3 regions of the Paenarthrobacter sp. FR1 genome follow, and region 2 is predicted to be linked to each of the others. Evidence: predicted binding sites of a transcription regulator. Region 2 holds the regulator's gene; each other region holds the start of a gene.

Region 1 (9,771 bases), on a different contig from region 2:
TGCTTGATCGATGTCCTTGAGCAGGTCCACGTTCAGCACAGGCTTGCCGTCGGCCTTCCGCCAGCCTTTCCGCTTCCAGCCCGGCATCCACTTGGTGACGCAGTTGATAACGTACTGGCTGTCGCACAGGATCAGCAGTTCTTCCTGGGGTACATGGGCAGTGGACCTGAACAGGTCCAGGACAGCCATTAGTTCGCCCTGGTTGTTGGTGCCGTGCGGCCACCCTCCTGCGCGCCAACAGGAGTCATCAACGTACCAGGCCCAGCCGGCCGGTCCAGGATTACCGAGGGCGGACCCATCGGCGGCAGCAATAATCGTCATAGCGTTAATCCTGCCAGAACGCACTGACACTTATTCCGTGCTATTACTCCACTAAGCAGCACGGGATGCCGTTTTGAGCGTTCATAAGGGCCCCTGCTGCTACCTCCTTGGGGAGCCGGCCCTCGGGAGCCAACACAAAACGGCGGCCCCCACCAGTAGGTGAGGACCGCCGTCGTTTGCTCTAAAGCGTGATGCTTGGCGCTGTATCGCTACAGCTTAGGGGCTTAGAAGCCGCCCATGCCGCCCATCTCGTCGCCACCGGCAGCCGGAGCGTTCTTCTCAGGCTTGTCGGCAACTACAGCCTCGGTGGTCAGGAACAGACCAGCGATGGAGGCAGCGTTCTGGAGAGCCGAGCGGGTGACCTTTACGGGGTCGTTGACGCCGGCAGCCAGAAGGTCTTCGTAGACGCCCGTGGCAGCGTTCAGGCCGTGGCCGGAAGGCAGGCCGCGAACCTTATCTACAACAACGCCCGGCTCGAGGCCTGCGTTGAAGGCGATCTGCTTCAGCGGAGCGTCGATGGCAACCTTGACGATGTTGGCACCCGTTGCCTCGTCACCCTGGAGGGTGAGGTTGGCGAATGCCTTGGCGCCGGCCTGGATGAGGGCAACGCCACCACCGGCAACGATGCCTTCTTCAACAGCAGCCTTGGCGTTGCGGACTGCGTCCTCAATGCGGTGCTTGCGTTCCTTGAGCTCAACTTCGGTTGCGGCACCGGCCTTGATCACTGCAACGCCGCCGGCCAGCTTGGCCAGGCGTTCCTGCAGCTTCTCGCGGTCGTAGTCGGAGTCGGAGTTTTCGATCTCGGCGCGGATCTGGGCCACACGGCCGGCGATCTGCTCGGCGTCGCCGGCACCTTCAACGATGGTGGTCTCGTCCTTGGTGACAACAACCTTGCGGGCGGTGCCGAGGAGTTCCAGGCCAGCGTTTTCGAGCTTGAGGCCAACTTCTTCGGAGATGACCTGGCCACCGGTGAGGATGGCGATGTCGGCGAGCTGAGCCTTGCGGCGGTCACCGAAGCCCGGAGCCTTGACGGCAACGGACTTGAAGGTGCCACGGATCTTGTTGACGATCAGGGTGGCCAGAGCCTCGCCCTCGATGTCTTCGGCGATGATCAGCAGCGGCTTGTTGGACTGCATGACCTTCTCCAGAACCGTGACGAGTTCCTTCACGTTGGAGATCTTGGAGTTGACGATCAGGATGTACGGGTCTTCGAGAACCGTTTCCTGGCGCTCAGCATCCGTGACGAAGTAAGCGGAGATGTAACCCTTGTCGAAGCGCATGCCCTCGGTGAGCTCGAGCTCCAGGCCGAAGGTGTTGGACTCCTCGACAGTGATGACGCCTTCCTTGCCCACCTTGTCCAGGGCTTCGGCGATCAGGCTGCCGATTTCCGGGTCACCGGCGGAGATGGAAGCCGTAGCTGCGATCTCTTCCTTGGTTTCGATTTCCTTGGCGGAGGCCAGCAGTTCGCTGATGACTGCCTCGACAGCCTTCTCGATACCGCGCTTGAGGGACAGCGGGTCGGCGCCGGCGGCAACGTTGCGCAGGCCTTCCTTCACCAGTGCCTGGGCGAGCACGGTTGCAGTGGTAGTACCGTCGCCAGCGACGTCATCCGTCTTCTTGGCAACTTCCTTGACCAGTTCTGCACCGATCTTCTCGTAAGGATCGTCCAGCTCGATCTCCTTGGCGATGGAAACGCCATCGTTAGTGATCGTGGGGGCGCCCCACTTCTTTTCGAGGACGACGTTGCGTCCACGCGGGCCGAGGGTAACCTTGACGGCGTCAGCGAGGATGTTCAGGCCCCGCTCGAGGCCGCGGCGTGCCTCTTCATCAAATGCAATGATCTTGGCCATAACGGCGGTAGTCCTTTCGGGACAGTCGTTAAGAAGGTACCTGTCAGATGGGGTGCCCGCGACGGACGGTCCTTTGCTTGCGGCCTATGTATGCCCCGCGCTCCGAACCTCACCCCACCAAGGTTTTTTCTTGATCCTCCAGCGGCCCAAAGCCATCCGCCACCGGGATTAACCGGGCCGGACTTAGCAGTCGAACCGTAGGAGTGCTAAATCAATAATTAGCACTCGGCGGGGGAGAGTGCAAGCAGGGATGCCAATTTACGCTATAAACAAAGGGGTTTCAGCCATGAGCTGACGGGAACTGCTGAACTCGCGGCGAGCTACGCGACCCGGACCCCTTCGGCCTGCGGCCCCTTCTGGCCCTCCCCCAGTTCGAACTCCACCCGCTGCCCCTCCTCCAGGGCGCGGAAGCCGTCCATTTGGATGGCGGACCAGTGTACAAAGACGTCGTCCCCGGATTCATCCACAGTGATGAAGCCGTAGCCTTTTTCGGCGTTGAACCATTTGACGGTTCCCAATGCCATGATGCCCACACTTTCGCAGTAGCCAAGACCGGTTGCCGGGATCTCCGTACCGGAATTAATCCACTGTAACCACTGTCACTATGCCGGCGCTGCCATGAACGGGGAGGGCATCACTTTTGTTATTGAGGCTTAACCGAGTTGGGCCTTTTCGGACCGTTTCGCGGCTACTGGTAGCCGGGTCCCGCCACGACCACCAAGGGCTGCTGGACGTCGGGGGTTTCCACAATCGCCTGGATGCCCAGGAGTGCGCCAAGGGCTTCGGCGTTGGCCTTCTGCGCAGGAGCATTGAAGAAGATGACGGACGTCTGCTGGGGTACGCCGCCCCAGTTGCCTACGGTGCTTAACGTCCAGCCGTCACCTTCGACCAAGCCTGCCACTCGGCCGGCCAGGCCCGCGGTACCGGCCCCGTTGTAAACCGCCACCGGGGTGGTCTTGTCCACCGGCGCTGCGGACGCCGTCTCGGACGGAACGTCCGATGGCGTCGTTTCCGGGCTGGGTTCGCCGGAGGCGGCGGGGTCGCTGCTTGCCTCGGTGGGCTCGGCAGATGGTGAGGCACCAGTTTGCTGGGGAGCCGGCGTCGAAACGTTTGAGGACGCGCTCGGGGCCACCAAGCCGAGGTTCGGAAGGATCAGGAAGGCCACCAGGCCGAGCACCAAAGCTACGGCTCCTACGGTCAGGACCGGCCACAGGGTGGGGCGGGCGGTCTCCTGGGCGTCGCGGTGCACGCCCTGCCGGTTGGTGTTCTGTGGGACCTGGTCGAATTCGTCCCTGGCAAATTTGGTCATGGTGAAGCGTTGTCCTTGCTGGTTGCTGCTGACAGATCAGCCTGGCGATTTACGCGTCGGACCCCAAGCGACGTGCCGTCCGCGCACGTTGGCGGGACGTACGTAGTCTACGCAATCTCTTGACCAGCATGGGATCGTGGGCCAACGCATCCTCGGTATCGATCAAGGCGTTCAGGATCTGGTAATAGTGTGTGGCGGAGAGATCGAACAGTTCGCGGATAGCCTGTTCCTTGGCGCCGGCGTACTTCCACCACTGCCGTTCCAGGGCCAGCATCTGCTGGTCCCGTTCACTGAGCGGGGAGTCGCTGCGGGTCCCGGCCGCGAGATCTTCAAGGGCCAACCCGGTAGCCTGCGGCGCCATCGGTTCCGGTGCTGGTTCTGCCACGGCACACTCCTTCGACGCTTGTTGGGTGAAAATGTCCTACCCCTATGTTACGGGCGAATAACAACGCTGTCATTCGCCCTGCCGGCGCCAGGCGGGAGACAATGGCGTGGTGACTGGCGAGGATGCACTGTTTGACCTTGAACCCACGGGCGTGGCGGATCCCGGATTTGACGCGCTGGTTGATCTGCCGCTTGAGGAGCTGATGGCCCCCGACTGGGCAGAGGCCTTGCGGCCTGTTGAACCACAACTCCGGGACGCGCTGGCCTTCGTGGCCCGCCAGGCCCGGAACGGCGCCGAGGTCCTTCCTGCCGCCGACAATCTGTTGCGCGCCTTTCGCCAGCCGCTTACTGACGTCAAAGTACTCATTCTGGGCCAAGACCCGTACCCGACGCCGGGACACGCCGTCGGGCTTTCCTTTGCCGTGTCACGGCAAACGCGCCCCATCCCCCGCAGCCTTGCCAACATCTACCGGGAACTTCATGACGACCTCGGCCTGCCACCCCGGGTCCACGGCGACCTCAGCGCCTGGACGGACCAAGGCGTCCTGCTGCTGAACCGCGTCCTCAGCGTCGAAGCGCGGAATGCCGGCTCACACCGCAACAAAGGTTGGGAGGCCCTGACGACGGCGGCCGTCACCGCTGTGGCCAATCGAACCGACGCGACTGGTCGACAGAGGCCACTGGTGGCGATCTTGTGGGGAAAGGATGCCGAAGGAGTTGCGCCGCTGCTGGCGGGAGCGCCGTCGGTTGTCTCGGTACATCCGAGTCCCCTGTCGGCGTCCAGGGGCTTCTTCGGCTCCAAGCCCTTCAGCCGCACGAATGACCTTTTGCGGGCGCAGGGCGCCGACCCCATCAAGTGGGAACTGCCCGTGCTCTAGCCCGGAACTGTAACCTTCGACTCATACCCAGCAGGCGTTCAGTGAATTAGCTTAGGCTTACCTTCATGACTGCTCTCCCCGTCACCTCGTCCGCCTCACGCAAAACCCGCCCCCAGGTCAATCTGACCGTCTTGCGGAAGGAACGACTTTCGCCGCACATGGTGCGGATCGTTGCCGGCGGGCCAGGATTCAGCGACTACGCGAACAACGAGTACGTGGACCGTTACGTGAAAATCGTCTTCCCGCAGCCGGGTGTCGATTACGAATATCCGCTGGACCTATGGACCATCCGGGACACCATGCCGCGTGAGCAGTGGCCGCACACCCGGACCTACACCATCCGTTGGGTGGACCTCGAAGCCCAGCAACTGGCCATCGACTTCGTGGTGCATGGCGACGAAGGTCTCGCCGGGCCCTGGGCAGCCGCAGCCGAACCAGGCGACTCCATGATCTTCACAGGCCCGGGCGGGGCCTACAAGCCCGCCCCTGACGCGGACTGGTACCTGTTCGCCGGAGACGACGCCGCTATCCCGGCCATCGCCGCCTGCGTTGAAGCTTTGGGTGCTAACGCCCGTGGAACGGCCTACCTTGAGGTGGACAGCGAGGCCGACATTCTGCCGATCTCAGCACCGGCCGGCGTGGAACTGCACTGGCTGCTCCGCAAGGGAACTCCCGCCGGATCCAGCGATCTCCTGCTTGAGGCACTGCGCACCACAGAATGGCTGCCCGGGCGGGTCGACGTCTTCGCCCACGGCGAGCGTGGCTATATGAGGGGCCTGCGCGAGATCTTCTTCGCACAGCGCGGGCTGGAGCGTTCGCAGGTCTCCCTGTCCGGTTACTGGGCCCAAGGCCGCGTTGAGGAAGTCTTCCAGGCAGAGAAGAAACTTCCCGTAGGACAGATCTAGCTTTTAGTGCAGAAAGGGCGCCGCGAAGATGCGGCGCCCTTTCTGTTTGCTCTGATATGCCTAGCGGCGCCTGACCCGGCGACGTTCATTGCTGGACAGGCCCTTGGTCAGCGGCCTGGCGAGGTTGTCGCCGAGCACGATGCCCGCTGCCACCCCCATGACGATGGCCGCGGCGTTGAGCATGCCGCCAGCACCCACAAGGATGTCTCCCTCTTCCACGGTCAAAACATACATCGACCGGAATATAGTGAGGCCGGGCAATAGGATCAGGGCCGCCGGGACGGCCACCACCAGCTGCGGAGCACCCAGCTTGAGCGCCACAACCCGGCCCAGGAGACCGATCACCACCGCCGCGACGGCCGGCGACAGGCGATCGCCGAGACCAGCTGCCCCGGCACCCCACAAAACGAAGAAGCCCACGATGCCGACTGCCGCCGTCGGAAGTAACAGACGCATCTGCGTTTGTTCGGTGACTCCGATGGCCACCACCGCGATCGCGATCAGGACCGCTTGGCCCCACAGCGGATACGCGTCGGGGAATGTTCGCGTGACGTCCAGGACTTCGCTGCCCATCAGCGTTCCGACCACGACGGCGACGCCGATACCCGCGACGATGGCTCCGAAGGTGAGCGCCGTGGAGAGGAACCGGCCGGCCGCTGTGACCGGGAAGCCGTTGATGGCATCCTGCACTGACGAAACGAGGCGGCCCGTTGGGAGCAACAGCAGGATCCCGCCCGCCACCACAATGGACGGAGGGATGTCCACACCCGCCCAGCCGAGCATCAGGGCGATGAAGGTGACCAGAAACGCGCACGCCATGGTGTTGAAGAAGTCCGCCGTCCGCCATCTGGCAAGTTGACGGGAGAGCAGGCTGATCAGGATGTTAGAGCCAAAAGCCACGGCCGATGCACCCAGCCCGCCACCCAGGACGCCCACAAAGACCGCCGAAAAGATGCCGAAGGCCATGGTGACCATCCACCGCGGGAACGGTTTGGCGCTGCGAATGATCTCGTTCAACCTGCGTACGGCTTCGTCGCGGCCCACTCCGCCGGCCACGATGTCCGTGACCAGTTGGTGCACCTGAGCCAAGCCTGCGTAGTTGTTGGTCCAGGAGCGCACCACGCGAAGCAGCGTGATGGGAGTCTGGTCCTTGGGAGCATAGTTGATGGCCACCGACTGGTTGGTGATGTCCACTTCAATGTTCTTCAGGCCAAGCGCAGCAGTGACCGCAATCATGCTGGTTTCAACTTCCAAGGCCCCAGCGCCGTATCGGAACATGACCTCTGCCAGATGAAGGGCGAAGTCGATGGTCTTCCGGGCCGAGGCATCCACCCCCACCACCTGGATGGTGGGGTTGGCGTAAGGACTCCCCGCAAGCCGGTCCACGATGTTCATGGGGGCGGTGGGCGGACTATCACCTTGGACCAGGCGCATGAGCATGCGCTTGGCGTTGACGTTCTGCCGGACCTGCGACGGACGCAACGGTTGGGTCTTGGGCAAACCGTCGGTGTGGGGCCGGCTGGCGGACCCCTCGGGGCGTTCAGTCACGCGGTGATCCTCCTTTGGCTTGTTTGATTAGCGGTTCCCCCGAAGCTTTCGCACTACTGGCAATTTCTCAAGTGGCAATCGTCCCAGTACTGTCTGGGCGGCTCCTGCGAGCTCCCTGACCACGCGGTAGGCGTTGAACACCAAGGGGTTCACGGGGGCGACGAAGTCGCCGAGCAACTGCACTACCTCGCCTCCGAAGCCCTTCTTGAACTCATAGCCGCCATGTCCGGTCTCGTCCTGGCCCTGGATGCCGAACGTGCCGTAGAAGTTGTAGCGGGAATACCCGTTGTTGAGCGCGTGCAGCATCATGCCCCAATAAAGGGACGTGGCGCCGTTGAAGTAGATGTAGTCCTGCACGGTGCCGCCAATGACACACACCAGTTCGTCGCCCGAGCAGGCGAAGTGGATGGCTGCCACAGTCGCGACGCCCACGGAATCGGGGAACCGTTCGATGTCCTTGAGGCTGCGCTCGTAGCTGTCGACGAGGTCCTGGACCACCTTGACGCGGTTGGCCTTCTTCTTGCTGCCAGTCTCCTCTACCTCCCGTTTGAGGTCCGCGAGGGTCTTGGACTCGGCATCCAGGCGCTCAGTGATGGACGCGCGGTACTCAGGGATGTTGATCTTGGCCATCATGAGCTTGGTGAACTCAGCGGAGGTGTTGCGGAGAAGTTGCTCGTAGTACTCGCGCTCGCGGTACGTGAAGCCCTTCTCGTCGCCGGCGGTGCTCAACGCCCTGTAGAAATCGTCCAGTGTTTCCAGCGTGGCCTGCTCCAGGTACACGCCGTTCTTCTCGGCTTTCCGGATGGCCTTGCGGGTGCGGTAGTTCATGCCCATGATCAGCTCTTCGGAATCGGCAATCCCGTCGAGCTGCTTGATGAACATCCAGTTGATGTTCGCGAAGTTCATGTCGAAGCCCTGGTGCCTGAAGCCCAGGCCTTCGAACTCCTTCAGCAGCGGACGATTGTCCTCAACCTCCGGGTGCTCGGCGCCTTCTTCGTCGCGCGCGATGTACCGGATGTTGGGCGAGATGCGCAGCTCAGCGGCCTTTTTCGAGGCCGCGCGCTTCTTCAACTGCTCGACGACGAAGCGCACCGCGGCGGCGTCGCTGTAGTCCATCAGTGGTCCCTTGGCGCAGTCACACACTTTGTAGCCAAAGCGATTGGCAGTGTAGACGAGCTTCCCTGCGGCAATCAGGGTGCCGCTGCGGGTCACGCCGAAGAGCTCGACTTCCTGCCCGCGGGCGCGCTGGAACCGCGTCAGGTCCATGGACTGGATGAAGCTGCCTTGCGGATGGCCCTTGGCGAAGGTCTCGAAATCAGCGTCACTGAGAATCACGAATTCCATGTCGGTTCCAGCCTCAATCGGAGTCAAAGAAAATACCTCACCTAAAGTAGATTTGCACCCGTTGGTGGCCGGGGCGGGCCTGAAGTTGGCGTTCTGGCTGTGGTTGACCGTCAGTAGAACTGGCCGCCTGTGCGCATGGTCTCGAGTCGACGGAAGATGCGCTCCGCACCTTTGAGCCACAACTTGTGCCGGACAGGCCCCAGCACGAGGTCGTAGCAGCCCACGAAGTCCGTGACGGTCTTGGTGAAGCTCGTCTTGAACAGGCCCATTCCATAGAGGGGGTGGGTTTTGTCCTTGATCCTCGCGGCAGGCGGTGTGCCGCAGAAGTCGTACTCCACGCAGCCAAGTTCCTGCATGCGCTGTATTGCCGCCCACTGGGCGAGGTGCGAGTCACCGTACTGCTTGCGGTTCTGGGTGGAACCGCCGTCCTTGTACGTGGCCTTGGAACCGTAGTTGATGACGAAAGCGCCAACGCTGGGTGCGCCGTCCTCGTGGACGAAGAAGAAATGCCCCTGGCCGCGGCTGCAGAACTCTTCCCAGAACTTCGAGTAGTACTCGTAGCTCCGCAGCGGCATGGCACCCTTGGCGTTTACAGTGTTCTGCATGAGCGCGTAGAGCTTGCGGTAACTGTCTTCGCCGGGCTCAGCCGGGAGAACCTCGCACCCCTCCCGCTCTGCCCTGCGGACCGCGTTCCGGGCCCGTGAGGAGATACTGCGGAGCACTTCATTGGCTGGCGCGGAGATGTCCAGTAGCGCGGTGGAGTCGTTGGACTGGATGTTGGGGGCCTTCACCAAACCGGCAGCCGTCAACTGGGACGTTGCCTCGGCAGACTCCACTACGTCGGGTTCGATCTTGATGGTGAAGACGTTCATCTTCTGTTCCTTGGCCAATGCGGCGATCGCCTTGAGCATGGGGCTGATGTCTTCGACGACGGCGGCATCGGGGCCTTTGATGAGATACCAGAGGCGGCCCATCACTGGGAACTTCTTCTCCAGGAGCAAGTTGTAGCTGGCGTAATCGGCGGTCTCCACCACCAAGCGGCGGACCAACCAACCGTTGCCGTCCTTGACTGCCGCGTAGGCGTCCGACTGCAGCATGTTGCCGCCGTTCGGATTAGCCGTGACGTGTTTGTCCCAGTTATCGATTTCCTCGGCGGTGGCAAAGCGGGCGGTAAATTCTCGCAAGGTGGCCGTGTCCAATCTCAGGGTTTTGGTGCAGTGTTCAAAAGCGTG
Region 2 (9,430 bases):
ATCTGTTCCGGCGTGGTGTTTTGAGCTTCGTCGAGGATGATGAAGGCGTCGTTCAGCGTGCGTCCGCGCATGTAGGCCAATGGTGCGACCTCAATGGTCCCTGCGGCCATCAGCCTCGGGATCGATTCCGGATCCATCATGTCGTGCAAGGCATCGTAGAGCGGCCGAAGATAGGGATCGATCTTGTCGCTCAACGTTCCGGGGAGGAAGCCCAGCCGTTCACCCGCTTCCACGGCCGGACGCGTCAGAATGATCCGGCTGACCTCCTTCAGCTGGAGTGCCTGCACGGCCTTGGCCATGGCAAGGTAAGTCTTTCCCGTACCTGCAGGGCCGATTCCAAAGATCACCGTGTTGTCATCAATGGCATCCACATAGTTCTTCTGGTTCAGCGTCTTGGGCCGGATGGTTCTGCCCCTGCTGGACAGAATGTTGTGTGTCAGGACATCTGCGGGGCTCTGCACCGACTGGCTCTTCAACAGCGAGACGAGCTGCTGGAGGACGTCAGGTGTAACCACGGTTCCCTTGGCCACGAGCCCGCGCACTTCCTCAAGGAGACGCATGATGCGTGAGATGACGGCTGAAGGGCCTGTCATTGAGAGCTCATTGCCCCGGACATGGAAATTGACGTCCTGGAACTGTTCCTCAATGAACCGCAGGGCTTCGTCATGGCTGCCCAGCGAGTGAACCATCTGCTCGGAGTTATCGAACGTGACAACTTCCGTGCGCGTGCCCGGTAACGAATGCGGGAACTCAGTGGGTGGCTGGTTGCCGTTTCCGGTCCTGAGCCGCCCGTTCAAAGATTCACTCATAGTGCTGGCCTAAGGGCCTGATCTCCTCCGGTTGGTCGTATTTACCCCATCGATTCGACATTCTGGCCGCCTACGAGCGCCAGCCTTGATGCCGGAATGTCTTCAATCCTACGCCAGCGCGGCCCGCCATGAACCCCCAATCGCGCGCCCCCTCAAGGCCTTCGGCGGAATGCCGACATATTGTCTCAACTCTGCATCAAGCGGGTATCAATCATGTTTCAGTTGGCTGCAGTCCGCACTATCCCGGCCGACCGCCGTCGACGATGTGCCAAGCTGGCATAGCGGGTGGAATCAGCACCCCGCAGCCCGGCCCCTGCGGCAGCGGCTGCCGACCATCCAAGGCAGGACAGGAAAACCCCATCACGGAGCCAGCAAGCAACGGAAACGGCGCACGCAAGCGGACCAAGTCCGCCATTGCCGCGCCGGCGATGCTTGCCGTCTTGCTGCTGACAGGCTGCATCGCCAATGGCAACGGCAGCCAAGCGACCCCCAGCTCGCCATCGCTGACGGTCCAGGAGGCGCCGGCGAGCAATGCGCCGTTGGAGACGACACAGGCGTCCACCAAGATTCCGGTTTATTGGATCGGACGCAGTAAGGAAGAGGTCTACCTCTACCGCGAGTTCAGGGACATTTCCGGCGACGGAAACCCGGTGACCACGGCATTGCGGATCATGATGGCTCAAAAGCCCTTGGACCATGACTTCTTTACCCCCTGGCAGGAACCGAGCAGCCTCGCGAGTTCCATCTCGGGAAAGAACGTCATCACGGTCGATATTTCCCGCGACGCCTTCAACTCGAACCTCGACGCCGGCATGGCCCAACGTGCGGTCCAACAGCTCGTGTACACGGCCACCGCGGCCGCCTCATCCTCGGGACTCATCAACTCCGGCCAGCAGATCCAGGTGGTCATCCTGGTTGACGGGCATAAGGACTACATGGCGTTCGGACAGGTGCAGCTGGGTGAGCCCCTGGCGCGCGATGCGTCGCTGGTGGCCCCACTCTGGATCATAGATCCCCAGGAAGACACCTCCATGCCCACGGGCTTGGTCAAGTTCAACGGCCGCAGCACCGACAGTTCACGGCCAATCGATTGGCAAATCCTCCAGGACAACGGCAAGGGTGAGAAGACCAGCCTTCTCACGGGCCAGACCAAGGCAACGGGCGAACCCGGACAGTATGGCCTCTTTGCCTTCGGCGCCACTTTGAAGGCCGGCAAGTACGAACTTCGGGTCTCGCAGGTTGATGATGCCGGCAACACCATCGAAACGAGTACGGACACCCGCTTGTTCAGCGTCGGCTAGGCGCCGAGGGCCTGGTGGGCGCCGCGGCGCAGGTCACCAACGCCCCAGAACATCGCTGGCAAGCACGACGGCGGCGGGTCCTGCCGTCGACGACCGCAGGACATGGTTGCCCAACAGTGCCGTGACGGCACCGGCGTCGCTGAGCCGTGTCACCTCTCGTGGTGAGATTCCGCCTTCCGGTCCAACGATCAGGAGTACCTCGCGTGAAGACCCGACACTGGCTCCACGCAACGCTTCCGACGCCGTCAGGACAGTTCGCAATGGATTCTTGGCATCCTCATGCAGGATGACGGCCAAGTCAGCAGCGGCGACGGCTTTTGCCAGGGCGCCGGTGTCCAGCATGGGCCTCACCTCAGGAATCCATGCCCTGCGCGCCTGCTTGGCTGCGGCAGTGACCACGGACTGCCACTTGGCATGCGCCTTGGCGGCTCGATCACCTTTCCACCGCACAATCGCGCGTTCCGACTGCCACGGAACAACGGCATCAATTCCCAGTTCCGTGGCTGTCTCGATGGCGAGTTCGTCGCGATCGCCCTTGGCCAGGGCTTGGACCAGAACCAGGCGGACTTCAGGTTGCTCCTCGAACACCACGTCCGATGCCGTCACCGTCAAGGTGCTGGACCCTGCCTCGGCGACAGTGCCGGTTAGCCGGGCCCCGGCACCATCGGCAATATCCACCGGCTCCCCCACGGCCAGGCGCCTGACCGTCACGGCATGGCGGGCTTCAGGGCCGTCCAAGACGAACGTGGAACCCGGGTCCACGTGGGCGAGGCTCCCGGCCGCGGTGAAGAAAACGGGATTGCTCACCGCTACAGGTTACCGAGCTTGTCCCGCAGCTTGGCGAACATGCCGCCGCTCGCTACAAGCTTCCCTTCCGTGAACTGCTCCCCGCGAAGCTTGGCAAGCTGCTGCAAAAGCTCTTCCTGGGCGGGGTCCAACTTAGTGGGCGTTTCCACGTGCAGGTGCACCTTGAGGTCGCCTCGACCGTAGCCGCGGAGGTGGGTGACACCCAACCCCTTGAGCGTGATGATCTCGCCGGACTGGGTGCCGGCCTTCACATCGATGTCCTGGGCGCCATCGAAGGTTTCCAGCTGGAGTTCCGTTCCCAGGGCGGCGGCCGTCATAGGCACACTGAGGGTGGCGTGGAGGTCGTCGCCCTCACGCATGTACATGGAGTCGTTGTTGACGCGGATCTCCACGTAGAGGTCGCCGGCAGGTCCACCGGCCGGCCCTGCTTCGCCTTGTCCGGACAACTGGATACGCGTGCCCGTTGCGACGCCGGCCGGAACCTTGATGGTGAGGGAACGGCGGCTGCGGATGCGGCCCTGTCCGCTGCACTCGTTGCAGGGATCCTTGATGACGGTGCCGAAGCCTTCACACGAACCACAGGGAGCGGTGGTCATGACCTGGCCGAGGATGGACCGAACGGCACGCTGGACCTGACCGCTGCCACCGCAAATGTCGCAGCGTTCCGGATGGGTACCTGGCCGGCAGCAGCTTCCGTCACACGTGGGGCAGATAACCGCGGTGTCCACTTCAAGCTTCTTGTTGACGCCGAATACAGCATCCTTGAGATCGATGCGGACGCTGATGAGTGCATCCTGGCCGCGACGAACACGCGAGGCCGGCCCGCCATGGCCGCCGCCCCCGCCAAAGAAGGTGTCGAAGATGTCCTGGAATGCGAAGCCCTGGCCGGAGTATCCGCCACCGAACCCGTTGTCGGTGCCGTTCTCATTGCCGGTGGCATCGTAGACGCGGCGCTTCTGGGGGTCCGACAAAACCTCGTAAGCATGGGTCACGGCCTTGAATTGCTCCGCGACATCTTCGCCCGGGTTTACGTCCGGGTGGAGTTTCCGCGCCAACTTGCGGTACGCCTTTTTGATCTCTTCCCCGGTGGCTTCCGGCGAGACTCCCAAAACGTCATAGTGGCTGCTCAAAGTCGGTATCTCTTCCTTGTTGTACTGCGGATGTTTCCTCGGGTCGGCGGTCAGCCGCCGAGAATGCGTGAAAGGTAACGGGCCACGGCACGAACTGCGGCCATGGTGGTGGGATAATCCATTCGCGTGGGGCCCAGGATGCCCACCTTGGCACCTGAGCCATAACCGGTGGCCACAACGGAGGCCTCTGCCAAACCGTCGTAGGGGTTCTCGCGGCCAATGCTCACGGTCACACCGCGGGGATCATCCCCCATATCGGACAACAACCGGAGCATGACAACTTGTTCCTCGAGGGCTTCCAGAACCGGCCCGATGCTCAACGGGAAATCCACGTTTGAGCGGGCGAGGTTCGCAGTGCCTGCCATCAGGATGCGTTCCTCGCGGCTGGTGTCACTCAGCGCCTGAAGCCCCTGCGCCAACGTTTGCGCCAAGCTGCGAAGCTCGGGTGGGCACAGTGCAACCACAGAGGGCAGCACCTGCGGCAACAGGGCCAGTTGCGTGCCGGCGATGCTGCCGAGGAAACGCGAGCGAAGAAGCATCAAGGCCTCGTTGCCCACATCCGAGCCCGCGTCGATGACCTTTTGGCCGACGCTCCCGGTGTCCGCAATGAGGACAACAAGTACTTGCTTGGGGGCAAGGAGGACGAACTCCACGTGGCGTACCAGCGCTCGGTTGGAGTGCGGATACTGCACGACGGCGACCTGGTTGGTCAGTTGCGACAGGAGCCTTACCGTGCGCTCCAGAATGTCGTCGATGTCATCAGGGCCCTCAAGAAGCGAGTGGATGGCCCGACGCTCGGCGGCAGAGAGCGGCTTCACTTGCGAGATCCGGTCGACGAACAGCCGGTAGCCCTTGTCCGTGGGAATGCGTCCCGCACTGGTGTGCGGGGCCGCAATCAAGCCTTCTTCTTCCAGGACTGCCATATCGTTGCGGATGGTGGCGCTGGAAACGCCCAGATGGTGCCGTTCGACGAGGGCCTTGGATCCAACAGGCTCCCGGGAATGCACGTAGTCTTCAACGATGGCACGCAGCACTTCCAATTTGCGTGGCTCACTCATTGCTCCACCTCCTGACGACTGCCGTGGTCCCTGCGACCGGTCACGCGGGATCTCGAATCGGACCACCGCTGTTAGCACTCAACATGCCCAAGTGCTAACAAGTCTAGTATGAGCTACCCCGTTGCTAGCATTGAAACCGCCCACGGCACATATGAGCGCATGGGCCCGGTAGCGACTGCGGCCGGTTCTGACTTCCAGCACAAAGGTAGGAACTCCTTGGCTTTCGACAACTGGGGCCCGCAGGATTTGTCCGCTCCTGCCAAACGCCAACTGCCCGAGGTGGCCGTCCAGCGCGGTATGGTCCTCGAAGATGTCCAGTCGGGCTGGGTCGGCGAAGTCACCCGCGTGGAAAAGTCCGGCGGAATGCACATCGTGTCCCTTGAGGACCGACGAGGGAAGACGAAGTCGTTCCAGCTCGGATTTGGCTTCCTGCTGGAGGGCCAGGCCATCCGTCTGCTTCCGCCTGCCGCGCGCCCTCCCGCGTCAGCACTTCCTGCCGGACGAACGGCCTCGGGCTCCGTGAAAGTGCAAGGCAGCCGCGCCCAGGTGGCCAAGGCCAGCCGCATTTGGGTGGAAGGCAAGCACGACGCCGAACTCGTCGAAAAAGTCTGGGGTGACGATCTGCGTGTAGAGGGAATCGTCGTGGAACCCTTGCATGGCGTGGACGACCTCAAGTCAGCCATCGCCGATTTCAGTCCGGGACCGGACCGTCGGCTCGGCATCCTGGTGGATCACCTCGTGACGGGCTCCAAGGAGTCACGCATCGCGGCCGAGGCCATGACAGTCCCCGGCGCCGTGGGGAACGTCTTGATCGTGGGCCACCCTTACGTGGACGTCTGGCAGGCAATCAGGCCCAAGGTCCTGGGCATCGAGCAATGGCCAACGGTCCCGCGAGGCATTGACTGGAAGACCGGGATTCTTAGCGCGTTCGGCTGGCCGCACGCGACCGCCGAGGATGTTGGCCTGGGCTGGCAAAGGCTCCTCGGTGCAGTGCGCAGCTATGCCGACCTTGAGGCATCATTGCTGGGCCGCGTAGAGGAAGTCATCGACTTCCTCACCGTCCCCTGAAGCAACGCCCGCCGGGAACCGCGCTGGCGTGCCATCGGGGCGTTGGTCCCGGGAAGCACGTTGGTGCCGGTATTCTGGGACAGCAACACCGCAGCATCTTTTAACAGCAAAGGGAAGACACCGTGGCAGAGAACGCTCCTGAAGAACCGGGCAGCGCCGCAGGCCGGCCCCAGTACCATGGCGCGCCTGCCAACGCACTCCCGCTGACAGCCAGTGAGGACAGGCAGTGGGCTACGCTGGCGCACTTCGGCGGAATTCTGGGCTGCCTGCCGTCGCTGCTCATCTACTTGATCTTCAGGGACCGCGGACCGTTCACGGCCCAGGAATCCAAGGAAGCGCTGAACTTCACCCTGCCGCCCACCATTGCCGCCGTTCTGGCGAACATCCTGGTGCTGCTGCCCGTAGTGGGCAATGTCTTTGCTGTGATCGCCACCGCCATCTGGGTTGCACTGACGTGCTTCTCCGTCTCGGCCGGAATCCGGGTTAACCACGGACAACCGCACCGTTACAAGCTCAACCTGCGCTGGATCAAGTAGTGTCCCCGGCGCCGACGGACGGCGCTATTCGGGCAGGATTCGGCGGACCACTGCGTCGGCCAGCAATCGCCCCTTCAAGGTGAGCACCAGACGGCCCCTGAAGGCTTGAACCGGGTCCACCAGTTCATCGGCGATCAGCCCTGCCATCGCGTGCCGCCCAATCGTGTCCAAGGCATCTACGGCAAGACCTGTCCCCAGCCGCGCCTCCAACATGATGCGCTCGACTTCCCGGGTATCGGCATCGAGGTTTTCCCGGCCTGCGGCCGGCGAACTTCCTGAAGCCAACCGTCCCGCGTAGGCAGTGGGGTGCTTAACATTCCACCAACGAACGCCTCCAACGTGCGAATGGGCGCCGGGGCCAATCCCCCACCAGTCATCGCCACGCCAGTAGGCCAGATTGTGCCGGCACGCTTGTTCGGGCGACCTGGACCAGTTGCTGACCTCGTACCAGCTCAAACCCGCTTCTGAGATCATTGCGTCGGCCAGTTCGTACTTGGCGGCATGGTCGTCGTCGTCAATTCCCGGCACTTCACCGCGGCGGATCTGGGCAGCAAGTTTAGTGCCGTCCTCCACGATCAGCGCGTAGGCGCTGATGTGATCGGGTTGGTAAGACAAAGCCGTCTCAAGCGACAATTGCCAATCCGCCATGGATTCCCCGGGCGTACCGTAGATCAGGTCCAGGCTGACCGCGAGGCCGGCCTCACGCGCCCACTGCACAACGAGCGGCACACGACTGGGGGTATGGGTGCGGTCCAGCACCTTCAGGACATGCGGCACGGCAGACTGCATGCCAAACGAGACCCTGGTGAAGCCGGCGTCAGCCAGCACCTTCAGGGACTCAGGGGTTACGGAATCAGGGTTGGCCTCGGTAGTCACCTCGGCGCCGGGTTCAAGCCCCCACTGCCCGACGGCGGCACGCAAGATCCGGGCCAAATCCTCGGCTGGGAGGAGCGTGGGAGTCCCACCACCGAAGAAAACGGTACCGAGAGGCCGCCGCGGCAGGCCCGAGGCATCAAGGGCCCCAGCCGCGAAGTCAAGTTCGGAAATAGCCGTGGAAGCGTAGGCATCCTGCGAGGCACCGCCACCGAGTTCCGTGGCCGTGTAGGTGTTGAAATCGCAGTAGCCGCATCGGACGGCGCAAAACGGGATATGGACGTAGAGCCCGAACTTGCGGTGCTCGACGCCGGCCAACACCTGCGGAGGCAGTATGCCATCCGCAGGTGCCGGATCGCCCAAAGGTAGGACGCTGGGCATCTACTTCTTGGCCTTGTCCTTGGACTCGTCAGTGGTCAGGGCTGCGATGAATGCTTCCTGCGGCACTTCCACGCGACCCACCATCTTCATGCGCTTCTTGCCTTCCTTCTGCTTTTCCAGCAGTTTGCGCTTACGGGTGATGTCACCGCCGTAGCACTTGGCAAGAACGTCCTTACGGATGGCGCGGATGCTTTCGCGGGCAATAATGCGTGATCCAATGGCAGCCTGGATGGGCACCTCGAACTGCTGCCTGGGGATGAGCTCGCGAAGCTTACCGGTCATCATCACACCGTAGGCGTAAGCCTTGTCGCGGTGTGTGATGGCGCTGAAAGCATCCACTTGTTCGCCCTGCAGGAGGATGTCGACCTTGACCAGGTCGGCGACCTGCTCGCCGTCGGCCTTCCAGTCCAGCGAGGCGTAGCCACGCGTCTTGGACTTCAGGAGGTCGAAGAAGTCGAAGACAATTTCGGCCAGCGGGATCCAGTAACGGAGTTCAACGCGGTCCTCGGACAAGTAGTCCATGCCGCGCATCTGGCCGCGGCGGCTCTGGCAGAGCTCCATGATGGACCCAACAAACTCGTTGGGCGCGAGGATGGTGGCGGAGACCATAGGCTCACGAACCTCGGAGATTTTGCCCGTGGGGTACTCGCTGGGGTTGGTGACGTGAATGACCTTCTTGTCCTCGAGGGTCACCTCGTACTCCACGTTGGGAGCGGTGGAGATGAGGTCCAGGTTGTACTCACGTTCGAGTCGCTCACGGGTGATTTCGAGGTGCAGAAGCCCAAGGAAGCCCACACGGAAGCCGAAGCCCAGTGCAGCTGACGTCTCGGGCTCGTACACCAGGGCGGCGTCGTTGAGCATCAGCTTTTCGAGCGCATCGCGAAGGACGGGATAGTCCGTGCCATCCAGGGGGTACAGGCCGGAGAAGACCATCGGCTTGGCATCTGCGTAGCCACTGAGGGATTCCGACGCCGGTTTGGCCAGGTTGGTGACGGTGTCGCCGACCTTGGACTGGCGGACATCTTTCACACCGGTGATCAGGTAGCCCACTTCGCCCACGCCGAGGCCCTTCGAGGGTGTTGGCTCCGGGGAGCTCACACCGATTTCGAGGAGCTCGTGCGTTGCCCTGGTGGACATCATCTGGATGCGTTCGCGCGGGTGGAGCATGCCGTCCACCACACGGACGTAAGTAACCACGCCGCGATAGGTGTCATAGACCGAATCGAAAATCATGGCGCGGGCCGGAGCATCAGGATCGCCCACGGGCGCGGGGAGGTCGCGGACAATCTTGTCCAGCAGCGCCTCCACGCCAACACCGGTTTTACCTGACACCTTCAGGACGTCCTCGGGGTCGCCGCCGATCAGGTTGGCCAGTTCCGCCGCGTACTTCTCCGGCTGGGCGGCCGGGAGGTCGATCTTGTTGAGCACAGGAATGATGGTGAGGTTGTTTTCCATCGCCAGGTACAA
Region 3 (9,771 bases), on a different contig from region 2:
TGCCTGAAGATTGGAACCGGTACCGGAGACGAGGACAACAATGCGCATTGCACTAGCTTATGGGCGGCTCGCGTAGGCTGGAAAACATGAATCCCGACGTCGGTCCCCAGCCGAGCCAGCAACCCCGCTCCGAGGCCGAAAAGTCCGCCCTCGGCGTGACCCAAATCCTGTTCCGCGCCTTCCTCTTGACGGCCTTGGGCGCGTTCTTCGTCTTCTCCCTGAACGTGAACTATGTGTGGTTGAGCGCCATCCTGACGCTTGCCGGTCTGGTGCTGGGAATCGTGGTTCTGGTGCGGACGCTGAAGTACAAGCACCCGCGGCTGATGTTGTTCGGGACGATCTCCGGCCTGGTGGTCACGGCGATAATGTGCCTGCTCATCCTGACGTCCGTGCTCTTCTTCAAACAGGTCAGCACCTACCAGGACTGCTCGCGGGGCGCTCTGACGGAATCCGCCAAGACACAGTGCCTTACGCAGCTTGAGAACTCGATGCCTGGTCCGCTGCGGTAGCCGGACCCGCTCAGGCGTGTTCGTCGTCGTACGCTACTTCGTCGAGGTTCGCCTCGCGGAGCTTCTGGCGGCGTTCCAGCCACGGCCCCACTGCGTAGCCAATCACGACGCCGATACCCACCTCCGCGGCCAGCCAGACTGCCGTCCACAGCGGGTGGGGTCCGATTTCCGTGAGCCGTCCAATGCCGGCCGAACCGCGTGCGATCCAGGCCAACGCACCACCCAGGAGGCCCGCGACGATGCCGATGAACGCGCCCAGGAACAGGGTGGAAACGGTGGCGGTGAACCAGCGGGCTTTGATCTTGATGGAGAGCCACTCGTCAAAGTGGTTCTCTCCTTCACGCAGGAACCACCAGCCCGCAAGGATGCCGGCGACGACGGGGAGCGCCAGGGCCATGGCACCGAACTCGAGCTGCCCGGCGGGAAGGCTGCCCAGAATGGGAACTGCCGGGAGTGGTCCTACTGCGGTACCAAGCGGTCCAGCGGTCGATCCGACGCCGAGCGAGAAGCCCGCCCCTGAGGACCACGCCAACGCGAAAACAACCAGGTTCGGCAGGAAACCGAGCTGGGCGATAGTGAGCACTGCACCGCCCAAAGCGCCCGCCTGGATCCCTTCGTAGACAGCGATGATGTCCGTCCAATGCCACACGATGGTCACTGCCAGCAGCACTGCGGCCAGGCAAACAGCTGCCACCGCGGCCACAAAGCCGGCTTTCAACGCCGAGCCAACGTAGGAGCCTGCCCAGCGGGAGTGTTGGCTGGTCTTTGAGAGCCAGGCCACGGCGTCGACGCCGATCAGTCGGCTCCAGGAGCCCGCTTCGCGCCGTGCACCGACGATCATGCCCAGACCGAAGGAGATCAGGGGGATGGTCATCGCCAACCAGAGATTTATGACGACTTCAGAGGTGCGGCACACGAAGCCCGTGGCTGCGCCGAACGCGGCGTACACAACAAAGGCGCCGAGGAAGGCCTGCCAGAGCTGGTCCGTATAGGAGGCGCGGGCGAGTCGACGGCCGGCCCGCCACGCCAACATGAACGGGATGAGCGCCAGGCCCAACGGAATCAGGGACAGCAGGCCCGAGCCCGGCTGGGCAGCCGTACCAAGGTTGACCTGGGCGAGTTCCAACGGGACGCCGTGAATCAGCAACCAAGCCTGACCGGCAAGGCGAGCCAGGGAGTCCACGTTCCGGTCCTGGAAACCGTCCGTGGCCCACACTCCCACCAGCGGCAACACCACAACGATGGCTGAAATGAAGGCTGCCTGCGCCGCTTCCAAACCGCCCTGCAGCCAAAGGGGCATGGGGAGGCCACGGTTTCCGGTCTGATCAGCGCGCAGTTTCATCGTGATCTATCGTGCCACGGTGGGCCCCACTCCCCCGGCAGGCGCCCCTGAAATACCGCGAATCCCTGCGCTTTTTCCCTTGGGTCGCCGTAAGATTGGAGGTGTTCTCACGGGGCGGATGCCGAACGCCATGATCGCCCCCAGCTGACATTGCAAGGCCCGGAAACAATCGAAGCCGGGAACTAGGAGCGGCCAATGGATAGGTGTCACAACTCATAGCAGAAAGTCGTACTAGCAGCTGGTGCAGCCGCCTTGGGATTCTCTCCTTAGGCTGCACCAGCCTTCTTTTTGCTTTCCGGGGCTAACCCCTCGCGAAGAAGTCGACGCCCGACACGTACTCCATGGCCTCCACGAACTTCGGATCACCCGCCCGAGCGTAGGCTTCCTGCTCGGTGAGCTCAGCCTCCCGGCAGTGGATCCACCAAAGGTTCCCCAAGGGGTCCCGGACCCTGCCCACCCGTTCGCCCCAGAACATCTCCGTCATGTTCGTCACTGCCGTGGCACCGGCGGCGAGCGCAGCAGCGAAGGCGGCATCGCCGTCGTCGACGTAGACGCGAAGGAACGCCGGAGTCGGAGGCCAGTCCGGGCGGGAGTCGAAGGCGAGGACGTTGGAATCGCCGATCTTCGCCTCCGCGTGGCCGATGGACCCGTCTTCCATGGGCACTCGGAACGCTTCCTGGGCGCCGAACGCGGCGGCGATGAACTCAAGGAGTTCAGGCGTGCTGGGCGTAATGATCCACGGTTCAACGGAACAATAGCCGACAGGCACGGCACTGACTCCTTCAGCACGTAGCGGCGGGGCCATGGCCTTGACCTCGCCCGGGACAGGCGCGTCCTCTTGGCCAGTCATGTGCCGGTGAAGCGAGTCGATGGCATACGCCATCCCCGCCGCGTACTCCGGTGCTTGCCAACGGTTGGCGGCTTCGTCGTCGGAGACGTCCTCCATATGCGACATGATCCACCAGACGTTCCCCAACGGGTCCTGAATCCTGGCACCGCGATCGCCCCAGGCACTGTTGTCCAGGACCGAAACCACCGTGGCACCCGCGGTGAGGGCGGCGTTGAAGGCGGCATCGGCGTCGTGCGTGTACAGGCGGAGGTACGACGGCGTTGCGGGCCAGTGCGGTCGGCTGTCGAAAGCGAGGACTACCGAGTCGCCGATCCGCGCCTCCGCGTGCCCGATGGTGCCGTCCTCCCCGACGACGCGGTCGATCTCCTCTGCGCCGAATGCTGCGGTGATGAACTCGAAGAGGGCGTTGGTGTCACGTGTGATGAGCCAGGGACTGACGCTGGAGTAGCCGGTAGGGACGGTGCTGATACTCGGGTTTGCCGCGGTCATGGCTGTGTCCTCTTCCTCGGGGTTCAGTGGCTTCAGCCTATGACCGTTCGAGGTCAGGATTGGTCCGCGATTTACCTCGCCGACGTCGGAACTCCTCCACTCGAGGTCCCGCCCCTCAAGGACGTCCCTCAGGGCTGCGGCCCGTAGATGAACTCCTTGGCGTGGTCAACGGCCTTCCGGAAGGCGTCGTTGCGGAGCGTCACCTGTTGCTTGCTCGCTCCCTCGCCGGGTTCCAGGAATGCGGTGGGGCCGGGCCGGAGCATCCAAATGTCTCCTGCGGGCGGAAGGTAGAAGACTCCGAAGGAACGGTGTTCGGGGTCGTCGGTCCAGATGGGGACGACGGCGACTGCCGCCCCCGTGTCCGGGTTGATCCACTGCGCCCGCGGCATGGGCTGTTCGTGGACTTCGGGGTCCAGGAAGGGGGCCGTCCCCCTCCCCCAGCGTTTCTCAAACCGTTCGTAGAAGGCGGGGATGATGTGGCCGTCGTATGGACGCCAGGCACTCATGGATGACTCCTTGGGTTTCTGAGGGTTCCGGGTGATGGTTCCCATCGGGGTGGCCCGAACGAAATCGGCGCTTGCTTCCCGGTGGCTGCCTGCTTGTCGGCTCCCGGTTCGTGGCCGTGGACACGGACCTTCACCGGCGTTCCCGGCGCAGGGGCAGGCAAGCCAGAGCGCGCACGATCGTAAGCCGCCCGCTTTCCTGGGTCCGACAAAACGACGTACGCCTGCATGATGGCGTGCAGTTCCTGGGCGTCGTACGCACCAGTGGTGTCGCCGTCCGCCGTTTGACGCGTGTCAGGGTGACGTGTCCGCAGCAAGCGGCGATAAGCGCGGGCGATGTCGCGGGCTGTCGCGTCGGGTGGCACATGGAGGGTGGCGTAGTAGTCAGGTTGGCTGTTCACTGCTGGTCCGTTGGGGTGCCGTGGATTGGGGATGGCCCCCGGCGTGAGCCGAGGGCCATCGATCGGGAGACGACGTCAGGGACCGCTTATTCCTCTGCGCGACAAGCGCTGTGGCGTGGCACGAAGCCTGCGCCCTCTTTCCGATGCTGCGGCCGATCGGAGGCTCCCGGTCCGGCGCTCCGCTGGTGGGCCACCCCCGGGCGGACCCTCCAGCGGAGCGGACGGTTTATGCGTTGATTTCCTGCCGTTGTCCGTTGGACGTGATCTCGATGCGCCGTGGCTTTGCCTTCTCGGCGACGGGGATGCGGAGTGTCAGCACGCCCGCGTCGTAGCTGGCCTTGACGCCCTCGGTGTCCAAGGTGTCGCCAAGGATCAGTTGCCGGCTGAAGACGCCTTGGGGTCGTTCGGCGGCGATCAACTCAGTGTTCTCGCCAGCGGGCGACTTGCGCTCTGCCTTCACCGTGAGGACGTTGCGCTCGACATCAAGGTCAACGGTCTCAGGATTCACACCGGGCAGATCAAAAGCGACGACAAACTCCTCGCCCTCCTGCCAAGCATCCATGGGCATGCCGGCAGGGCGTGCTGTTGTGCCAAAAACCTGTTGGGCGAGCCTGTCGAATTCGCGGAACGGGTCAGTGCGCATCAGCATTGTGTTCTCACTCCTCTGGTCTTGATGCTGATTTGTTGTTGTCCCAGCCCTTCCTGATCTGTGGTGGCTGGTATAGATTTTTTATAGCACTGGCGAGAGAGTGGTGCAAGTAGGTTTTCGAAGATTTTTGGAGGTTCTTGATGGCGGGTTCACGGAGCCCTGTTGCTGGGGAGTACGACGGCGAACAGGGCGCCTCAGCGAGCGACGGCGGCTCTGCGTCGGCTGTCGAGCGGGAGGGGTTGGGTGTCTATGCGATTTCGGTTGCTGCCGAGCTCGTGGGCACCGGCCAGCAGAACCTTCGGCTGTACGAGCGGAAAGGGCTGCTCACTCCCGAGAGGACCGACGGCGGAACCCGCCGTTACAGCGAACGGAACCTGGCGACTTTGCGGAGGATCGGGGTGTTGCTGGACGAGGGGTTGAACCTGGCCGGAGTGAAGCTGGTGCTGGAGTTGGAAGCGGAGAACCGGGGCTTAAGCGAGGACAACCGTGGGTTGGCTGAGGACAACGAAGGGCTGCGGGAAGACAATCGTGGGCTGCGGAAGGATCTGAAGCGGGCGCGGGGTGGCCGAGACCGAGTAACTCCGGCGCCACAGAAGGCGCCACAGAATAGGAACATGGACTAAAAACGTGGCCACTCCCTGAGGAGTAGCCACGCTTTAGTATTCGGGAAATTGCACGTTCTACCTCGTCACAGCATCAACGACTCCCAGCAGAAACCATCCGCGCTCATTGCTAGAAGGTCCATTCCCAACCGGTGCTACCGGACGTGAGGTGACTCCTAAAGATCAGCGTTCCATGGGGCTCGGGCACGTCCAGCGCAATCTTGCCGGTTACCTTTTCTGCAGGACCTATTCCCCGCCCGTTATGGCTGATACTTTCTTCGTCAGCCAAGCACATGTACGCGCCCTGGGTGTTGAGATCCCCGTTGAAGGTGGTCCCGTTGGTGCCGACGAACTTGAACATCCCAGCGTTCATGTCGAACTCTGAGTAGCCGCCGTTAGGGTCTGCCAACTCCGGGAAAGTCTCAATGGAAACATCCAGGATTACGACGTGCCCATTCACCACAGGCTGGGGGTATGGCCCAGTACAGGGAGCATCCGGAGTAAGTGAGTTTACGGTGAAAGTAACGATGCGATCTGAGTCTTTGTTGGTAATGCCGGCCGAGCTTCCGACTTCTTTGACGAAGTTGCCTCGCGGGGACTTGGCCGTCGAGGCCGTCGGGCTGGGCGTGCTGGGCGTTAGAGGTTCCACTGAAACAGTGGCCGCCGGACTGGGGCTTGCTGCGGCGCACGCGGAAAGGCTCAGCCCCAGCGCGGTGATCACAGCAAGAGCTGACATCAATCTTTTTGTATTCATTTTTGGAGAACCCCATTTAGTGCATGATGCGAATGATGCCTAGATAATCTCACGTCATACGAGGGGCGAATGACAGACCGCAAGAATGCGGCGGCGCCCACCCCGGGCGCCGCCGCAAAGATGCATCGGTGGCATGCGCACCTTAGAGAATCGCCGTCATCCCATTCCATCCCGTGCCGATACGGGATCCCGTAGGCCACGCTGCTCCGCCGCTGCCCGCGTACAGCCACAGCTCGCCAGCGGAGTTCCGAGCGAGGATGTCTGCACGTCCGTCGCCGTTGAAGTCACCGGGACCAACCAGCGAGTTCATGACGTTCCAGCCCTGGCCGATCGCGCGCTGCTGGAGCCAGCCGCCGGACCCGTTGCCGGGGTAGAGCCACAGCACACCGGAAGAGTCGCGGGCAGTGAGGTCGGGGGTGCCGTCGCTGTTGAAATCGCCCACGCCGGTGATCTCGGTCATGCCGTTCCAACCAGTCCCCACCCAGATAGGTGACAGCCAACCACCGGAGCCGTTGCCGCGGTAAATCCACAACACGCCCGAGGCGGTCCTGGCCGCAACGTCAACGAAGGAGTCTCCATTGAAGTCGCCGATCGATTCAATCGCGGTCATGCCGGCCCAGCCGCTACCAACCTGAACACGCGGCTGCCAACCACCTGAACCGTTGCCCGGGTAAAGCCACAGCAGCCCACCGCCATCACGGGCAAGGACATCGGCGTTACCGTCACCGTTGAAGTCACCGGGAGCGACCAGGGCATTCATGACATTCCAACCCTGACCAACCTGGACTCGTGACAGCCAACCGCCTGAACCGTTGCCCGGGTAAAGCCACAGCACGCCCGAGGATTCCCGAGCCAGGACGTCAGCAAAGCCATCACCGTTGAAGTCGTTCTTGACTGGTTGTTCCACCCGTGCGTCGATGACACCCACGGAGGTCCGTGCGTAACTGACCACGTAAACCCTGTCCGTGGTGGTGTCGACGGCGGCAGCAACAGGCTGGTTCCCTGTGTAGACGACGTAGCTGCTGTTATCCCGTCCGTCGATAACGGTGGTTCCGCCTCCGTAGGAAGCAGCGTAAATCTTGTTGTTCGTGGAATTCACCACGACTTCGTTGACACGGGAGGTCGCGTTGATCATGGTGGTTTCGGTCTGGGTTGCACCGTCGAAGACTTTCACGCCGCCGTCGACGGACGCGCCGTCCACGGCCACGTAAATCCGGTTGGTGGCAGTGTTGACGGCGACGATCCCCAGCTTGGTGGAGGACGGGAGGGTTGCTGTGATCGTGTCGCTTGCGCCGTCAATCACCAGCAGGGTGGCCGCAGGGTTGGCGAGCGTCGAAGCGTAAACCTTGTTGGTCACGGTGTTCACTGCCAGCGCGAGGATGGGAGTCCCGCCAGGAGCGATGCTTCCTGTTACGGTCCCACTCGCCCCAATGACCTTGATGGTTCCGTTGGACAATACGTAGGCCTTGCCAGTCGCAGGATTCACCACGATGTCCTGCGCACCGCCGGCGAGCGGCACGAACGAGGTGGCGAGGGTGGAACCGTCAATAATGGTGACGCCGCCCTTGACGCCTACATAGATTTTGTTGGTCGTTTCGTTGACCGTCACTGTGTACGGATCAGCGCCAACGGTAACTGTCGCCGTCGTGGTCTCCGTGACCCCGTCCACCACGGCGACGGTCCCGCCGATCTGGCTTGCGTAGATTTTGTTGGTGACGCTGTTGACGTCAACGTCCCAGGGCATATCGCCGACGTTCAGGGTGCCTGAAGCGGTCACACCGTTGATCACGGACACGCCTTCGAAGGTGGCCACATAGGCCTTGTTCGTGACCGGGTTGACGGCGATTGATCCCGGCCGTTCGCCGACGGGAACGAAATCCGTCACAGCGTCCGCTATTGCGGGAGACGCCGGGGAACCAACGGTTCCCAGCAACAGTGCCAGGCCCAAGCCGACGGCGACTGATCGCGCCGCTGCCCGGCGCCGTCGTCGTACGCCTACTCCCCCAAGCGCGCGCGAAACATCAACAACAGCACCCATTTTTGAAACCCCCAGAACTTTAGACGCCCAGCGCGTCGGATAAAGGAAGTCTACGCGTGGGCTCGGACAAATTAATGCCCCACCTGTTAACCAACTCTTCCTCCACAGGCCACCCGTTCGAACCCGCAAAGCCAACCGCCCCGACCACCGTTGAAGGCGTGAGGATCGCAATCGTCGCCGAATCATTCCTGCCATTGATGAATGGGGTAACCCACTCGATACTGCGGGTGCTGGAGCATCTGCAGGAGCGCGGGGATGAGGTGATGGTGATCGCGCCGTCGACGTCGGACACTGATGTTTCGAGCGTCGAGAAGGGTGCATATGTGCACCGGCTTCCCTCGGTGCCGCTGGCCGGTTACACGAATGTGCGGGTGGCGTTGGGCGGTGTGAATCGGGTCAAGCGAATCCTTGCCGATTTTTCGCCCGACGTGGTGCACCTCGCTTCCCCGTTCGTCCTCGGCTGGCGCGCCGTGCAGGCCGCCCATCAACTCGGCATCCCGACTGTGGCGATCTACCAAACCGAAGTCCCCAGCTACGCCGCCCGCTATGGCGTGCCATTCCTGGAGAACTGGGCCTGGACCCGCGTGGACAACATCCACCTCCTGGCCACCCGAACCCTTGTGCCGTCCACGTTCGCGCTGAACCAGTTGCGCGGACGCGGCATCCTGCGCGTGGACATGTGGCGTCGCGGTGTGGATACCGCGCGTTTCAACCCCGCAAAACGTTCGACGGCGTGGCGCAGCTCTGTAGCGCCCGACGGTCACCGGATCATCGGCTACGTCGGCCGGCTCGCCGTGGAGAAGCAGGTTGAGGACCTCGCTGTGCTCGCTGATCTGCCCAACACGAAGCTGGTAATTGTGGGCGATGGCCCGCAGCGCGCGGCCCTTGAGGCGCAGCTGCCGGACGCCCATTTTGCCGGCTTCCTCGGCGGCGATGCGCTGGCTGAGGCCGTTGCTTCCTTTGACCTCTTCGTCCATCCCGGCGAGTTCGAGACCTTCTGCCAAACCATCCAGGAAGCCATGGCATCGGGCGTTCCCGTGGTGGCTACTGGACGCGGCGGCCCCCTGGACCTCGTGGAGAACTCACGAACCGGCTGGCTGTATGAGCCCGGAAACCTCACCCAACTGCGTGAATACGTGCAGGACCTGATGGGCGACGACGCCAAGCGCCGCGCGTTCGCGGCGGCAGCAACCGCTTCGGTCCAGGGACGGACGTGGCCTGTGCTCAGCGCCGATCTGGTCCGCCACTACGCCGAAGTCATCTCCGGTGTGCCTGAAGGAACCGGCCCCACCGAACTCACCTCAAGCAAAGGACCATTCTCATGAAGATCTCCGTGATCGGCTGCGGCTACCTCGGCGCAGTTCATGCTGCAACGCTCGCGTCCATGGGCCACACTGTGGTGGGTATCGACGTCGATTCCTCCAAGGTTGAACAGCTCAACAAGGCGATGGCACCCTTCCACGAACCCGGTTTGGATGAGCTCCTCAAGGACGGCCGCACCACGGGCCGGTTGGTCTTCACTACGGACTTCTCCCAGGCGGCAGATGCGCAGGTGCACTTCCTCTGCGTGGGAACCCCGCAGTCCAAGACCTCCGACACTGCGGACCTCTCCTACCTGATGGGCGCCACGAAGA

What was found. The regulator HrcA, encoded in region 2, represses chaperone genes, less so after heat shock. The targets are predictions, from matches to a motif close to TTNGCACTCGNNNNNNNCGAGTGCNAA.
Region 1: a site for HrcA is predicted at 2,355-2,381, ahead of groL (chaperonin GroEL). Genes of this name have one in related genera too.
Region 3: a site for HrcA is predicted at 4,827-4,853, ahead of ACR30Z_RS05805 (Hsp20/alpha crystallin family protein). Genes of this name have one in related genera too.

The regions. Positions count from the first base shown of each region.
Region 1 covers NZ_JBPFSF010000002.1:1,303-11,073, reverse strand. Annotated here, with positions in the region: gene ACR30Z_RS04760 (RNase H family protein) at 1-321, opposite strand, end outside; gene groL (chaperonin GroEL) at 546-2,171, opposite strand; gene ACR30Z_RS04750 (cold-shock protein) at 2,492-2,695, opposite strand; gene ACR30Z_RS04745 (LytR C-terminal domain-containing protein) at 2,860-3,480, opposite strand; gene ACR30Z_RS04740 (DUF3263 domain-containing protein) at 3,530-3,865, opposite strand; gene ACR30Z_RS04735 (uracil-DNA glycosylase) at 3,972-4,742, shown strand; gene ACR30Z_RS04730 (siderophore-interacting protein) at 4,808-5,647, shown strand; gene ACR30Z_RS04725 (threonine/serine ThrE exporter family protein) at 5,708-7,195, opposite strand; gene ACR30Z_RS04720 (peptidoglycan bridge formation glycyltransferase FemA/FemB family protein) at 7,223-8,539, opposite strand; gene ACR30Z_RS04715 (lipid II:glycine glycyltransferase FemX) at 8,650-9,738, opposite strand.
Region 2 covers NZ_JBPFSF010000006.1:110,407-119,836, forward strand. Annotated here, with positions in the region: gene ACR30Z_RS13335 (PhoH family protein) at 1-809, opposite strand, end outside; gene ACR30Z_RS13340 (GerMN domain-containing protein) at 1,073-2,110, shown strand; gene ACR30Z_RS13345 (16S rRNA (uracil(1498)-N(3))-methyltransferase) at 2,144-2,917, opposite strand; gene dnaJ (molecular chaperone DnaJ) at 2,920-4,047, opposite strand; gene hrcA (heat-inducible transcriptional repressor HrcA) at 4,098-5,105, opposite strand; gene ACR30Z_RS13360 (DUF3097 family protein) at 5,322-6,173, shown strand; gene ACR30Z_RS13365 (DUF4870 domain-containing protein) at 6,296-6,709, shown strand; gene hemW (radical SAM family heme chaperone HemW) at 6,734-7,963, opposite strand; gene lepA (translation elongation factor 4) at 7,964-9,430, opposite strand, start outside.
Region 3 covers NZ_JBPFSF010000002.1:235,965-245,735, reverse strand. Annotated here, with positions in the region: gene purN (phosphoribosylglycinamide formyltransferase) at 1-48, opposite strand, end outside; gene ACR30Z_RS05830 (hypothetical protein) at 60-509, shown strand; gene ACR30Z_RS05825 (cell division protein PerM) at 520-1,851, opposite strand; gene ACR30Z_RS05820 (VOC family protein) at 2,153-3,190, opposite strand; gene ACR30Z_RS05815 (hypothetical protein) at 3,319-3,696, opposite strand; gene ACR30Z_RS05810 (J domain-containing protein) at 3,693-4,094, opposite strand; gene ACR30Z_RS05805 (Hsp20/alpha crystallin family protein) at 4,321-4,743, opposite strand; gene ACR30Z_RS05800 (MerR family transcriptional regulator) at 4,884-5,366, shown strand; gene ACR30Z_RS05795 (hypothetical protein) at 5,476-6,081, opposite strand; gene ACR30Z_RS05790 (FG-GAP-like repeat-containing protein) at 6,242-8,137, opposite strand; gene ACR30Z_RS05785 (glycosyltransferase family 4 protein) at 8,296-9,462, shown strand; gene ACR30Z_RS05780 (UDP-glucose dehydrogenase family protein) at 9,459-9,771, shown strand, end outside.